3 regions of the Exiguobacterium sp. LL15 genome follow, and region 1 is predicted to be linked to each of the others. Evidence: riboswitches for the same ligand, from Rfam matches in the RefSeq annotation. Region 1 holds a riboswitch; each other region holds the start of a gene.
The links. Region 1 has a riboswitch for S-adenosylmethionine ahead of NOM72_RS00385 (methionine ABC transporter ATP-binding protein). Riboswitches for the same ligand answer to the same signal wherever they lie in the genome.
Positions count from the first base shown of each region.

Region 2: linked by a shared signal. The riboswitch ahead of metK (methionine adenosyltransferase) and the one ahead of NOM72_RS00385 (methionine ABC transporter ATP-binding protein) in region 1 are both predicted to bind S-adenosylmethionine.
Region 3: linked by a shared signal. The riboswitch ahead of NOM72_RS01190 (methionine ABC transporter ATP-binding protein) and the one ahead of NOM72_RS00385 (methionine ABC transporter ATP-binding protein) in region 1 are both predicted to bind S-adenosylmethionine.

Region 1 is NZ_JANFNX010000001.1:66,088-69,366, reverse strand. It holds gene NOM72_RS00395 (MetQ/NlpA family ABC transporter substrate-binding protein) at 1-131, opposite strand, end outside; gene NOM72_RS00390 (methionine ABC transporter permease) at 151-801, opposite strand; gene NOM72_RS00385 (methionine ABC transporter ATP-binding protein) at 791-1,819, opposite strand; SAM riboswitch class I at 1,906-2,009, opposite strand; SAM riboswitch class I at 2,259-2,360, shown strand; gene NOM72_RS00380 (alpha/beta hydrolase) at 2,428-3,186, shown strand; gene NOM72_RS00375 (thymidine kinase) at 3,268-3,279, opposite strand, start outside.
Region 2 is NZ_JANFNX010000001.1:528,974-532,252, forward strand. It holds gene pckA (phosphoenolpyruvate carboxykinase (ATP)) at 1-1,273, opposite strand, end outside; SAM riboswitch class I at 1,508-1,634, shown strand; gene metK (methionine adenosyltransferase) at 1,763-2,971, shown strand; gene NOM72_RS02590 (GNAT family N-acetyltransferase) at 3,109-3,279, shown strand, end outside.
Region 3 is NZ_JANFNX010000001.1:256,231-259,509, forward strand. It holds gene NOM72_RS01185 (methionine ABC transporter permease) at 1-368, opposite strand, end outside; gene NOM72_RS01190 (methionine ABC transporter ATP-binding protein) at 358-1,371, opposite strand; SAM riboswitch class I at 1,456-1,561, opposite strand; gene NOM72_RS01195 (aminotransferase class I/II-fold pyridoxal phosphate-dependent enzyme) at 1,624-2,811, opposite strand; gene NOM72_RS01200 (alpha-glucosidase) at 2,960-3,279, shown strand, end outside.

The sequences.
Region 1 (3,279 bases):
ACATAATCCCAAACTTGTGTGTCTGAACCGCTGACACCGAGCTTGATCGTCTTTTCGTCTTCTCCTGATGCTGCGCACCCGGCAAATAAAATCGTCGTGAGTGTTGCTCCAATTGCTACTGCTTTTTTCATGGCTGAATCGCTCCCTTGATTAATGTCTTCTGATTTTTCGTGCGACGATGTTGCCTGTCGTCTGTAAGCCTTGGACTAAGATGACGAGAATCCCGACCGTGATGATCATGACTTTCGTATCAAACCGTTGATAGCCGTAAGTAATTGCTAAGTCACCCAAACCGCCACCACCGATGGCGCCTGCCATCGCCGATGCCCCGATCAAGCCGACCGTCGCGATCGTTAAGTTCAGGATGAGTGAACCGAGTGCTTCCGGTAGGAGGAAGCGGAAAATCGTTTGAAACGGTGTCGCGCCCATCGCTTCTGCTGCTTCAAGAACGCCTTTATCGACTTCGAGTAAAGAACTCTCGATCAGACGCGCCATGTACGGTGCAGCGTAAAAGACGAGCGGAACGATTGCGGCTTCTGTTCCGATCGATGTCTGAACGATCAAGCGCGTCAACGGGATGATCGCGACGAGTAAGATGATGAACGGAATCGAGCGGAAAATATTGACGATACTGTTGAAGAACGTGAACAACGGAACATTTTCAAGTAACGCTCCTTTTCGCGTGACGACAAGCAGGATACCGAGTGGTAAGCCGATCAAGGTCGAGAATAAGAGTGAGACGGATACCATCGTCATCGTCTGCAAAAATGCTGTCCAAATATCACTGTAGTTAACTAGCATCAGCGAGCACCTCCTCAACGGTTACCTGTGCCTGATCGATGTAGTGTAAGGCACGTTTCACTTCTGTCGTCTCACCGATCAGTTCAACGAGTAATGTGCCGAACGGCGTCTCCTGCAACTCCGTGATGCTACCGTGCAGGATATTGACATCGACGTCGAAGCGTTTTGCGACTTGCGACAAGAGTGGTTGTCCGGTGTGATGTCCAAGGAAGTGAATCTTATAGATTGGATGCGCATTTCGCGACTCGATCAACTGACGAATCGACGCTGGAATCTCGTCATGCATGACGGACCGTACAAAGTTCCGTGCCGTCTCGGTCTGCGGATTTGAAAAGACATCAAAGACCGTTCCTGACTCGATTAGCTTCCCAGCTTCGATGACGGCTACACGATCGCAAATCTCCCGGATGACGCCCATCTCGTGGGTAATCAAAAGAATCGTGATCCCGTACTCTGCATTGATCCGTTTTAATAACTGAAGAATATGATGTGTCGTCTGGGGATCAAGTGCTGACGTCGCTTCGTCACATAAAAGGACGGAAGGTTGCGTCGCGAGTGCCCGGGCGATACCAACGCGCTGTTTCTGCCCACCCGACAATTGATCTGGATAATGATCCGCCTTGTCCGCGAGATCGACGAATTCGAGCAACTCCGTCACCCGACGGCGAATCTCATCTTTCTTGACGCCTGCGAGAACGAGTGGTTTTGCAACGTTCGTAAAGACCGTGTTCGCATTCAATAGATTGAAGTGCTGAAAGATCATTCCAATCCGTTGTTTTGCTTGGCGTAATTTTTTCGGAGACAGTTGCGTTAAATCTTCCCCATCGACCGTCACCGTTCCTGACGTCGGTCGTTCTAACAGATTGACACAGCGGAGCAGTGAACTTTTCCCGGCACCGCTAAAGCCGATGACACCAAAGATTTCGCCTTTCTCGATTGTCAGGTCGACACCGTCGAGCGCTGCAATCGTCTGATCTTTCGTGACGTACGTTTTTTTGACTTGATGAAATGCAATCATTCCGTTTTCCCCCTTCATTCAACAAAAAAGGTCCCTTCTTGAGAAACAAGAAGAGACCTGGATCCGCACAGTGGCAGAATCCACTCCACTCATCTCTCAGACATCTGTCTGATGGAATTGGCACAGTGCTCATAATGAGTCTGTTGCCGAGGTTTCGTAGGGCCAGTCCCTCCACCTCTCTGGATAAGTATTGCGGTATGAAATTCGTATGTGTGTTGTTGCGTTGTTGCTTATGTCGTAAAACTAATTTTTACATTACGGGTCGAAACTTTAAAAGTCAACCAACTTTGCAAAAATAATCCATTTGGCGCATATCGATGGATTTACAAGTTATGAATTAGCTTAATGAACGGATCACGATTCGTCAAGAAAGATTTGACAAGTCATTTTTGGTCGTGCTACCATCGTTTCAATGATTATTCCGACAATTCCAATATGATATTTATCAAGAGTGAACGAGAGACCTGGCTCTATGACTTCACGGCAACCTGCAATTTGTAAGGTGCTCCGACCAGCAAAGCGCGGCTTTGGATGATACGGTGAAAAACTCGTGGGCGTCCAAGCAGTGACGTCGACGAGTTTTTTTCATGAATGGAGGAAAAATAGTAATGATGAACTATCCTGTATTGACTGGTGCTGAAGCGTTTTATTTTCAAGGTGGATCGATCGGCATTCTAATCTGTCATGGTTTTAACGCCACTCCGCAAAGTGTCCGGGACGTCGGTGAGGCATTCGCTGCTGAAGGTTTTACCGTCTATGCCCCGCGCTTACGTGGACATGGAACGAACGTCCGCGAGTTCGAACAATCGACTGCTCGATGTTGGAAGCAAAGCCTGCAAGACGGCTATGAACGTTTACAAGAAACATGCGATCAAGTCTTCGTCATCGGTCAATCGATGGGTGCGACGCTTGCGCTGTCGCTCGCCGCTGACGGGATTCCGTTTGCCGGCATCATTACGATCAATGCCGCACTCTCCGTTCCATCCTATGAATCACTTTCGTTCGAGGACGGTCCAGAGTATTTACCGGAAGGCGCACCGGACATTAAGCGAGCAGCCTTTGAAATCATCTATGATCTTGTTCCGAGCCGTTGTGCGTTCGAACTTGTTCGCCTAATGGATGAAACAAAAGGACGCCTTGGATCGATCCTTCTACCGACATTGATTCTTTACTCAGCGACCGATCACGTCGTTCCACCTTCGAGCTCGGATTATCTGCACCAGCACATCGGAACAAATGATAAACGAAGCTACTGTTTACTGAACTCGTATCACGTTGCGACACTCGATCATGATCAGGATTTGATTGTTCGTGAGACGATTCGCTTTATCGAACAATCGTGTCAGTTTTCGCAAGAAACAGGCTGAATCAAAAAAACAGCTATTCGTTTCCATATGGAAGCAAATAGCTGCTACATCAAAGGACGACCATCATCGGTACGTCTTTTTTTAATTTTCTTG
Region 2 (3,279 bases), 460 kb from region 1:
CTGTCCAGCCCGTGTTGACGAGATAAACGGTAACACCATGACGATCAATCAATTCGCCGAGCATCGTCGCATACTTTTCAGGCATCAGTGGAAGGAATGGTGAACCGAAGCACGTCGAGAAGGTCGCTTCTGGTTCCGTGACCCCACGTTCTGTTCCAGCGAGTTTTGATGTATATCCTGATAGGAAGTGATACATCGCTTGTTCTTTCGTCAATTTGCTGATCGGAGGCAAGACGCCGTACGCATCAGCTGTCAAGAAGACAATCGTCTTCGGATGACCAGCGCGTGACGGAACAGCGATGTTATCGATTGCCGTAATCGGATAAGCAGCACGCGTATTTTCCGTCAACGATGTATCATCGTAATCAGGATGACGGGCTTCGTCGAGTACGACGTTCTCAAGGACGGTTCCGAAACGGATCGCGTCAAAGATTTGCGGTTCTTTTTCACGCGATAGATTGACCGTCTTCGCGTAACATCCGCCTTCGATGTTGAAGACACCATCGTGCGACCAACCATGCTCATCGTCACCGATCAATTGACGGCTATCATCGGCTGAAAGGGTGGTCTTACCAGTACCAGATAGACCGAAGAACAAGGCGACGTCGCCTTCGTGTCCGACGTTTGCCGAGCAGTGCATCGAAAGGACGTTTTCTTGTGGCAAGAGGTAGTTCATGACGGAAAAGATCGACTTTTTGATTTCTCCAGCGTATTCCGTTCCACCAATCAAGACGATTCGGTGTTCGAACGACATCGCGATGAACGTCTCGGAGTTCGTTCCGTCAACGGCAGGATCTGCTTTGAAATGTGGCGCGTAGACGACCGTGAACGGTTCGAAGGCAGCCACTTCAGGATACTCGCGTAAAAAGAGTTGTTTGGCAAACAGGTTATGCCAAGCATATTGTGTGAGCACACGGACCGGAAGGGTGAAGTGCGTATCTGCTCCAGCAGCAGCTTCTGTGTAGTAGAGATGATCAGCTTCGTTCATGTAACGAAGAACCTTTTGCAACAATTGTTCAAATTTGTCTCCATCCATTGGTTGGTTGACATGACCCCAATCAATGTGAGACTCGCAGGAAGAATCACGGACGATGAACTTATCTTTTGGTGAACGACCTGTAAATTTCCCCGTTTCTACAGATAATGCGCCGTTCTCAGCAAGGACACCTTCTTCGTTTCGAATCGCATGTTCGACAAGTTCAGCAACAGATAGTTGTTTGAACACATGCTCTTTCTTGAGTAGTTCTTCGATATTCAGGACCGTCATCGGCATCCTGACCCCACCTTTCCCCTACGTTGGTTTTGGCTCACTGTATTTAGTATGACACATTTATTATATATGACATACTAAAGAGAGAGCAATCATTTTCTAGTGCTGATTTCTATTTATCTGGAAACGCTTTCAGCATTAACAGTTTAACATCTCTTTCAAAAAGTTTCGACTAGAATTTGAAACCTTGCTTGACAGAGTAGTTACAACTTTATATCATGTAATTCGTAACGGATACTCTTATTCTGAGCAGGTGGAGGGAACAAGGCCCGAAGAAACCCGGCAACCGTCCTACATTAATTCACATATTAATGAGGGAAAAGGTGCTCTCCTGAAGCGAAGTAAACACTTCGAACGATAAGAGGGTAAAGGAAGAACGCACAACCTTTCCCTGACCATTTTTTGGACTTGGAAAGGTTTTTTTCATTTTACCGTCCCACTCAACTAGGGGAAATGAGTACACCGTCAAATTCTTTTTTGGGAGGGTCATACATGACAAACCTTAATCGCCGACTATTCACGTCGGAGTCAGTCACTGAAGGTCATCCAGATAAAATCTGTGACCAAATTTCGGATTCAATTCTTGATGCAATCCTCGCAGCGGATCCAAACGCGCGTGTTGCGGCAGAAACTTCTGTTACAACAGGTCTCGTTCTCGTTGCAGGTGAGATCACGACATCCACTTACGTCGACATTCCAAAAGTCGTTCGTGAAACGATTCGTGAGATCGGTTATACACGCGCGAAATACGGTTTTGACGCGGACACATGTGCTGTATTGACATCAATCGATGAGCAATCAGCAGACATCGCTCTTGGTGTAGACCAAGCGCTTGAAGCACGTGAAGGTAGCATGTCTGATGCAGAAATCGATGCAATCGGTGCAGGAGACCAAGGTCTCATGTTCGGTTACGCAACGAAAGAAACACCAGAACTCATGCCACTTCCAATCTCGCTTTCACACCGTCTCGCACGCCGTTTGGCAGAAGTGCGTAAAAACGGTCAACTCGACTACCTTCGTCCGGACGGAAAAACACAAGTCACGGTCGAATACAACGAGAACAACGAGCCGGTTCGTGTCGATACGATCGTCATCTCGACACAACACGCGGAAGAAGTTACGCTTGAGCAAATTCAAGCTGACTTGAAAGAACACGTCATCACACCGGTCATCCCGGCTGAATACATCGACGCAGCAACGAAATTCTTCATCAATCCAACTGGTCGTTTCGTCATCGGCGGACCACAAGGAGATGCTGGATTGACGGGTCGTAAGATCATCGTTGATACGTATGGTGGATACGCACGCCATGGCGGTGGAGCATTCTCTGGTAAAGATCCAACAAAAGTCGACCGTTCAGCTGCATACGCAGCACGTTACGTCGCGAAGAACCTCGTTGCTGCAGGTCTTGCAGACAAAGCAGAAGTTCAACTCGCGTACGCAATCGGTGTCGCGCACCCGGTATCAATCGCGGTTGATACATTCGGTACAGGAAAACTTCCTGAAGCACAACTCGTCGAATTGGTTGCTGAAAACTTCGATCTTCGTCCGGCTGGAATCATCAACATGCTTGATCTCCGTCGTCCGATCTATCGTCAAACAGCTGCATACGGTCACTTCGGTCGTACAGATGTTGAGCTTCCATGGGAGCAAACAGATAAAGCAGCAGTTCTTGAAGAACAGGCAAAACGTTTCGCATAATCAAAAAGTCCGAGAACCCTACGCGGGTTTTCGGACTTTTTTGTTTACGTGGAACTTTGCAGGAAACGAATGTTTTTTCTAGAAGAGGGTAAAAGTACATGAGTCGATTCGTATGAATACAAAGGGGGGTTCCGATTATGGAAATACGCGAAGCTATTCCAGCCGATGCAGGACGTATTCATGACATTGCCGTCACATCCTGGTTGGATACGTACGCAGAAATCTATTCCGAGCGCTCGAAAGCGCATTTCGTGCAGGAAGCGTATCCGCAAGAGGAGGTTGTTCGTGCGATCCGGACGGCAGAAGAA
Region 3 (3,279 bases), 190 kb from region 1:
AAACCAGGCGGAATCTCGCGGAGTGATGTTTCGACAAGGCGTGCGAGAAACGGAATCGCTGCGACACTAAGGCTGACGGACGCTGCCGTCGGACCGATTGTATTGTCGAGTAAGAACTTCGTCAACGGAATGAGGGCAACCAGCAAGATGATGAACGGTAGCGACCGGACGATGTTGACGACGAAGTCAAGAACACGGCGGACGGCAAGGTTTTGAAAAAATAATCCGCGGTCGGTGACGAACAAGAGAATTCCGAGCGGAATCCCGACGACCAATGCGAAAGCAAGTGAAATTCCGACCATCCATGCTGTCTCGCCGAGTGCCTTCAAGAGTTCAGGTAACATCGTTTGAATACGATCAAGCCACATCCTGAATCACCTCGAGTGCATGAAGTTCCGTCGCGAGCCAGTCGAGGGCAGGAGCGATTTGATCGGATGATCCCGTCAAGCTGACAATGAGGACACCGAAGGCGACGTCTTGAATATAGTCGACCTTGCCGTGCAAGATACTGACTGAGATATCGTAACGGCGGATCGCTTCTGATAACGTACTCTCACCGGTCTTCTCGCCCGTGAACTGCAAGCGGATGATCTTGCCTGGGGTTGCCTGTAAGATGCGTTCCGGCAATTCGATTTGTAGTGCCGTATCGACGTAATGTTGCGTCACCGGATGCTTAGCTTGACTGAACAAGTCATAGGTTGAGGCGACTTCAACGACTTCACCTTGCGACATGACCGCGACACGATGGCAAATCTGTTTGACGACATCAATCTCATGCGTGATGAGGACGATCGTCAACCCGAGTCGTTCATTCAAATCCTTCAGCAGTTCAAGGATCTGTAGTGTCGTAACGGGGTCAAGAGCGGATGTCGCTTCATCACATAACAAGACGGTCGGATTGTTTGCGAGTGCCCGGGCAATCCCGACGCGCTGTTTCTGCCCACCGCTTAATTGACTCGGGAAGTTCGTCTCAAATCCTTCAAGTCCGACGAGCGAGACGAGTTCGCGAATCCGCTCCGGGAAATCTGCTCGTTTGACGCCAGCGGCCTTGAGCGCAAAAGCGATGTTATCCGCGACGTTGCGCGACTGGATCAATTGGAAATGCTGAAAGATCATTCCTGTCCGCAAGCGAAGTTGACGCAAATCTGTTTTTGACATCCCGCCGAGCGAGACACCGTCGACCTTGACGGTTCCTTGTGTCGGATGCTCGAGCCCGTTGATTAGGCGAAGCAACGTACTTTTACCGGCACCAGACTCGCCAATGATTCCGAAGATTTCTCCTTTTTGAATCGTCAAATCGACATCCCGTAATGCAAAAATCGGGGTCCGATCTCGAACGAACCGTTTTGTAATATGTTTGAATTCAATCATCCGCTCATCTCCTCATACAAAAAAAGTCGCTTTTTCCTAGTAGCGGAGCAACCAGAAAAAAGCGACGAAAGTGTAAGATTTCGTAACTTATCTCTCAGAATGAAAATCATTCTGTAGGATGTGGCACCGTTCCTTACAGGTGGTTGCCGGACGTCGTTGGGCCTAATCCCTCGGTCGCTCTCGATAAGTAGTTATGCTGTTGGGACTTACTTTAACGGAAATGATTCCCATCTGTCAAATGTTTTTTCAGAATTATTCCGCAACAGGTGTCCGGAACAGGTTGAGCGTTCCGATTCGATCGACGGCTTCTTCTAGACGTTCAACGTCAGCAATCAAGCTGATCCGGACGTAGCCTTCACCGTATTCGCCGAAGAAGGATCCAGGGGTCACAGCGACATGTGCTTCGTCAAGTAGATGATCGGTGAAGCTTTGGGACGTATAACCTTCCGGAACAGGAAGCCAGACGAAGAAGGAACCGCCCGGTCGTGGTCCACTCCAACCGATCGCATCGAGTTTTGCGAACAACGCATCGCGTCGTGTTTCATACAAGCGACTTAACTCACGGACGCACGTCTGGTCACTCGTGAGGGCGACGGTCGCCGCATGCTGAATCGGTGTGAAGGCACTGACGTAGAGATGTTCTTGGTACGTTTCGATGCTTGAGATGACGGACGGATTTCCGATGGCAAAGGCAATCCGGAAGCCGGACATGTTGAAGCGTTTCGAGAGTGAGAACAATTCGATCCCGACGTCTTTTGCACCTTCCGTCTGCAAGAAACTTCGCGTCGGACCATCGAAACTGATACCGCCGTATGCTAAGTCATGAACGACACAGATATCATGGGCATCGGCGAAAGCGACTGTCTGTTCGAAGGCTTCTGCCGTCGCGGTCGCACCCGTCGGATTACTCGGATAGTTGAGGAACAACATCCGGGCACGCTCAACGTCCGTCGTATCAAGTAAGTCATAATCCGGCAAGAAATCATTTTTCTCGAGCAACGGAAGCGTAATCGGGTAAGCGCCAGCAAGTGCTGCACCAGACAGGTAATCCGGGTATCCTGGATCCGGGACGATGACACCTTCTCCAGGGTTGACGATCGTCTGCGGTAAGGCGACGATTCCGGCTTTACTGCCGAGGAGAATCGCGACTTCCGTTGCCGGATCGATCGTGACACCGAATTCAGTCGCGTAAAAGTTTGCGACAGCTTGTTTTAGAAAATCATGTCCACGAAATGGTGGATATTGAAGGTTCGTTGGCTCGTCGATGGCTTGTTTTAAGGCATCGAGAATATGTACAGGCGTCGTTTGGTCGGGTGTTCCTTGACCGAGTGTGATGACATCATGTCCGGCAGCTTTTACAGCACCGATTCGGTTCGCAAGTTCAGCGAAGACGGGAGCAGGAAGCCGATCAATGGCGATGGATGGAGCGAAATGTTTCATGGATGAATGCCTCCTTCGTGGTATTGTCGTCAAGGATAACGAATATTCAGTCAAAAGAAAAGAACTTTTTCGAAATTTAAAAAAATTGTCGGATAAACAGGTACAGATAAGTGGAGCGGGAATAAAGAGTAGGGAGAGGAGTGGGAAGATGAAGCGAGCTAACTGGAAAGAGGCAGTCGTCTATCAAGTCTACTGGCGTAGCTTTAAAGATTCGAACGGGGATGGGATCGGTGATTTAAGAGGTGTCATCGAGAAGCTTGATTACATCGCTTCACTTGGTGTCGATGTCGTGTGGCTGAATCCATGTTATCGTTCCCCGGACGTCGATAACGGCTATGATATTGCCGATTATTACGAGATCATGAAAAAAGCGGGAACGATGGGAGATCTCCAGGAGTTGATCACGGCTGCTCATGCCCGTGGATTAAAGATCATTCTCGATTTAGTCGTGAACCATACGAGTGACCA